Regions from separate parts of the Candidatus Pelagibacter sp. HIMB1709 genome, predicted to be linked through region 2. Evidence: riboswitches for the same ligand, from Rfam matches in the RefSeq annotation. Region 2 holds a riboswitch; the other holds the start of a gene.
The links. Region 2 has a riboswitch for S-adenosylmethionine ahead of ACTTAR_RS00900 (O-acetylhomoserine aminocarboxypropyltransferase/cysteine synthase family protein). Riboswitches for the same ligand answer to the same signal wherever they lie in the genome.

Region 1 (2,399 bases), 370 kb from region 2:
GGATGTCCCTTACTATATTTTTCCAATTTTAGCTTTGATTTGTAATATTATTGTAGTTTCTGGAAATTCTATAAATTTTTTAAAATCTAAGAATATTAATTTTAATTTACTTTACCCTTATTTAATTGGTTCTATACCTTTTGCTTTTATCGGAGCATCTATCTCAATTGACAAAAATTTATTTGAGATTTTACTTTTCTTCATTTTAATATTAGCTGGAATTTTTTTACTTATTGAAAGCAAATCTTTTAACAAACAAGAAATTGTTATTAAAAAAATACCCCTAGTTTTATCAATATTAATAGGATCAATAATTGGTTTTATATCTGGTTTAGTTGGAATTGGTGGTGGGATATTTTTAAGTCCTATATTATTTTTGATGAAAGCAGGGCTTCCAAAACATATAACAAGTACTGCATCCTTGTTTATTTTAGTAAATTCAATTTTTGGTATAGGTGGACAATTAACAAAGGAAATAGTTTTTAATGAATTTTTAAATTACTGGCCACTATTTATTGCTGTCTTAATTGGTGGTCAAATTGGAAGTTTTTTAAATATAAAATTCCTATCTAACAAAATATTAGCCCTGATGACTGCATTCTTAGTAATTTTTGTTGCTATAAGGATGGGCATAACACTTATAGCATAAGTTGAATTAATTATTTTTTGATATATTTAATCTCTCATGAAAAATTTTAAACCATTTGGGCCTTCAATAGGAAAATCTAAAATTTCTAAAAAATTTTTAGAAAAAATTAACAAGGAAGTTGATACAAAAATCTTCTCAAAATCAAATGATTATAGTTCAAAATTAGCAAGTCAAATTAGAAAAGAAGTTCAAATTTCTAAAAGTTTTATAAAAAAAAATTTGGAAAAAGAATTAATAAAAAATATTAAAATTTTTCTAACTAAAGAACATATTAAAAAAATTAAAGAAATTAGAATTTTAAACCTGTGGGTCGTTAGCCAATATAAAAATGAGTATAATCCTATACATTATCATGAAGGAGACTTATCGGGTGTTGGTTATTTAAAAATTCCAAAACATATGACAAAAAATAAAAATGTTAAAAATAAAAAAATAAAAACCAATGGCACAATTGATTTTATTAATGGGCAAAAAGCTTTTCTTTCAAAAAGTATTTTTAATTTGATACCTAAAACAGGTGATCTTATAATATTTCCCAATTATTTAATGCATACAGCCTACCCATTTAATATTGAGGAAGAAAGAAGATCATTTTCTTTCAATGCTAAAATAATTTTTAATAAATAATTTACAAATTTTAATAATATTATATAAATCCATTTGCCGATTTGATCCTATTGCGGGCATAAACTGCTAAAAAGGAAATTCCCAATAGATCTAATTAGCAAGGTAGTTGAACTATATTGTGCACCTGCATTTAGCTTAAGCACTAAAAAAGTGAGGATAAAATGAATAAGGATTTTTTTAAAACAACAAAAATTTTAGATGGTGGAATGGGTCAAGAATTATTGGCCAGAGGTATGGAATCTAAAGGAACTTTGTGGAGTGCAAATGCTTTAATTGACGAAAAATACCACGACTTAATACTTAATATTCATAATGATTTTATTAAATCGGGAGCTGATGTAATTGTAACTACAACTTTTACAACGAGAAGAAAAAGATTGAGAGAAAATGGAATAGAAGATCAATTTAAATTCTTAAATCAGAAAGCCTGTGAAATTGCACAAAAAGCTAAATTAAATAATCCACATATTAAGATTGCAGGAGGACTCCCACCTCAAGATTTGACATATGAAGAAGACAAGAGAAGTGAAAAAGAAATCACAAAGGATCATTCGGAATTAGCAGAAATACTAAACCCTTCAGTAGATTTTTTCTATTTTGATGTCTGGAGCAGTATCAAAGAAATTAGATGTGGAATAGAAGCTATTAAGAAATTTAATAAACCATACTTAGTTGGGGTTCATATTTCTGAAGGAAACTCTTTACCAAGTGGAGAAAAAATTTCTGAAATTAATTCAATAATTACTGAAAATTGCCTAGGAGTAATTCTAGCATGTGTTTCGCCTGAAAATTATGAGAATAATTTAGATGAAATTCAAAAACTTAAAGTTCCATTTGGTTTCAAATTAAACGGATTTATCACAACTAAACCAAAAGGTGGTTATACTTCTCAGTATAAAGAAAATGATGGATCTAACCCCAATAGTTTTTTAGGTCAAAGAAAAGATTTAGATCCTGAAAAAATATCAATTTTTGCAAAAAAATTTAAAGAAAATGGAGCCACTATTCTTGGAGGATGCTGTGAAACTCGTCCTTCTCATATAGAGGCAATAAAAAATACTATTTAACTTTTGTACCTTTTTTTACAAAATAGATACCTATAACAACTGCTATCAACGAAATT
Region 2 (2,399 bases):
AATTTGCCATTTACATAAATTTTACCAGAACCTTTTTTTAACCAAACTTTCGCTATTGAAGTTTTTCTTCTACCTGTCGCGTACTTACTATCTTTAAAATCTAACTTTAATTTTGGAGTTTTTATGTTTGATTGTACGTTTTCCATATTAATTTCTTGCAATGTTTTTATTGTTTAGTTTATCTAATTCTATAATTTTTGGATTTTGTGCAGCATGAGGATGGTCACTTCCAGAATAAATTTTTAATTTTGTTAATTGTTTTCTACCCAAAACTCCACCGGGCAACATTCTTTTAACTGCTAGTTTTAAAGTTTCTCCAGGTTTTTTTTCATGAAGTTTTTCTGGTGTAGTAACTTTAATTCCACCAGGATGCCCTGTATGTCTATAGTACTTTTTATTTTGAAACTTCTTACCAGTAAATTTTGCTTGTTCGATATTTTTTACTACAACAAAATCTCCATCATCCATGTGAGGTGTATATGTAGTCTTATTTTTACCTCTAATAATATTAGATACAACAGTCGCTAATCTTCCCACAACTGCATTTTTTGCGTCTATCTCGTACCAGGATGATGTGACTTGATCTTTTTTTGTGAATTTTGTCATTGTGCCAGGATTAATACTATTAAATTATTCAAAGTCAATTTTATATTTAGCTTGTAAAACATAACTAATATGCTATTTGTCTTACGCCGATTTGATCCTATTGCGGGCATAAAACTGCTAAAATGGAATTTTAACAAAATTTTAAATCGGTAGGCATTTGAACTGTATTGTGCGCCTTGCAGAAAGCAAAAGCACTAAAAAAGGAGTAAAAATGAGTACAAAAAGAAATAATCCAGAAACTATTGCGATACATGGTGGAGATTACAGAAGTGATCCAGCTACAAATTCGGTAGCAGTTCCAATTTATAGAACAACCTCGTATCAATTTAATAACACTGAACATGCAGCTAATTTATTTGCGTTAAAAGAGTTTGGAAACATCTATACACGAATAATGAATCCAACTAACGATGTGTTAGAAAAGAGAATCGCTGCTCTTGAAAGTGGTCTTGCAAGTTTAACTGTAGCTTCTGGTCAAACTGCTTCTACTTTTGCAATATTAAACGTTGCTCAAGCTGGAGACAATATTGTCAGTTCAACAGATTTATATGGTGGAACAGTTTCGTTGTTTACACATACTTTAAGTAAGCTTGGTATAGAAGTAAGATATGCAGATCCTTCTGATCCAAAAAACTTTGAAAAAGCAATAGACGATAAAACTAGAGCTTTTTATGGAGAGACATTGCCAAACCCATATTTAAGAGTTTTTCCAATTAAAGAAGTTTCAAATATTGGTAGAAAATATAACATTCCATTAATCTTGGATAACACTGCTGCCCCTGTAATTTGTAAACCAATTGAACATGGTGCTGCTGTGGTTGTTTATTCTTTAACAAAATATATAGCAGGTCATGGAACAGTAGTTGGAGGCGCACTGGTAGATGGTGGAAATTTTGATTGGACAGCAGATCCAAAAAGACAGCCACTATTTAATGAACCAGATGCAAGTTATGGAGGTGTTGTTTGGGGTAAAGCTGTGCCTGAATTAACAGGTGCAAATGTTGCCTTTGCAGTACGAGCAAGGGTAACCTTGTTAAGAGATTTGGGATCAGCACTTTCTCCAGATAATGCATTTGGTGTTATACAAGGACTTGAAACAGTTGCTTTAAGAATGAAACAACATTGTGATAATGCTGCAAAAGTGGTTGAGTACTTAAAAAATCATAAAGCTGTTGAGAGAGTAATTTATGCTACTGAACATAATGAGGAGATATCAAACAGAGCAAAAAAATATCTAAAGAATGGTAATGGTGCTTTAGTTGGTATTGAATTAGCTGGTGGTATCGAGGCTGGTAAAAAGTTCATTGAGGCTTTAAAAATGTTTTATCACGTCGCAAATATAGGTGATGCTAGAAGTTTAGCAATACATCCAGCAACAACTACTCATAGTCAATTAAATGAAGATGAATTAGCTGCTTCTGGTGTAACCCCTGGGTATGTTAGACTTTGTATTGGTTTAGAACATATTGATGATATCATTGATGATTTAGATCAAGCTTTAGATAAGTCATCAAAAGGTAATTTAAAAGCAGTTAGTTAGTTTTATTATTATGTCTACAAATAGAAACTAGTTAATTTATCTTTTGTATTGAGAACTAAATACAAGATACAAAGTTGAAAGTATTACCAAAATAGAATTTATCTGGTGTAAAGATGCAAATAACATTTTTACTCCAGATAAAATAGTTATCACGCCAAGAATAATTTGAAGTAACAAACTAAAGCCAATTATTGCAATTGGTTTAAATAAATTTTTATTTCCTGAATTTATTATTTTGAAGAGAATTAAAGCA

Region 1: it holds a riboswitch for S-adenosylmethionine, as region 2 does, so the genes downstream of both, ACTTAR_RS02935 (homocysteine S-methyltransferase family protein) here and ACTTAR_RS00900 (O-acetylhomoserine aminocarboxypropyltransferase/cysteine synthase family protein) in region 2, are expected to answer to the same signal.

What each region holds. Positions count from the first base shown of each region.
Region 1 covers NZ_JBNAJW010000001.1:517,385-519,783, forward strand. The annotation lists gene ACTTAR_RS02925 (sulfite exporter TauE/SafE family protein) at 1-649, shown strand, start outside; gene ACTTAR_RS02930 (putative 2OG-Fe(II) oxygenase) at 686-1,276, shown strand; SAM riboswitch class V at 1,368-1,430, shown strand; gene ACTTAR_RS02935 (homocysteine S-methyltransferase family protein) at 1,438-2,343, shown strand; gene ACTTAR_RS02940 (DMT family transporter) at 2,336-2,399, opposite strand, start outside.
Region 2 covers NZ_JBNAJW010000001.1:152,092-154,490, reverse strand. The annotation lists gene rpsI (30S ribosomal protein S9) at 1-146, opposite strand, end outside; gene rplM (50S ribosomal protein L13) at 148-606, opposite strand; SAM riboswitch class V at 749-815, shown strand; gene ACTTAR_RS00900 (O-acetylhomoserine aminocarboxypropyltransferase/cysteine synthase family protein) at 818-2,146, shown strand; gene ACTTAR_RS00895 (COX15/CtaA family protein) at 2,183-2,399, opposite strand, start outside.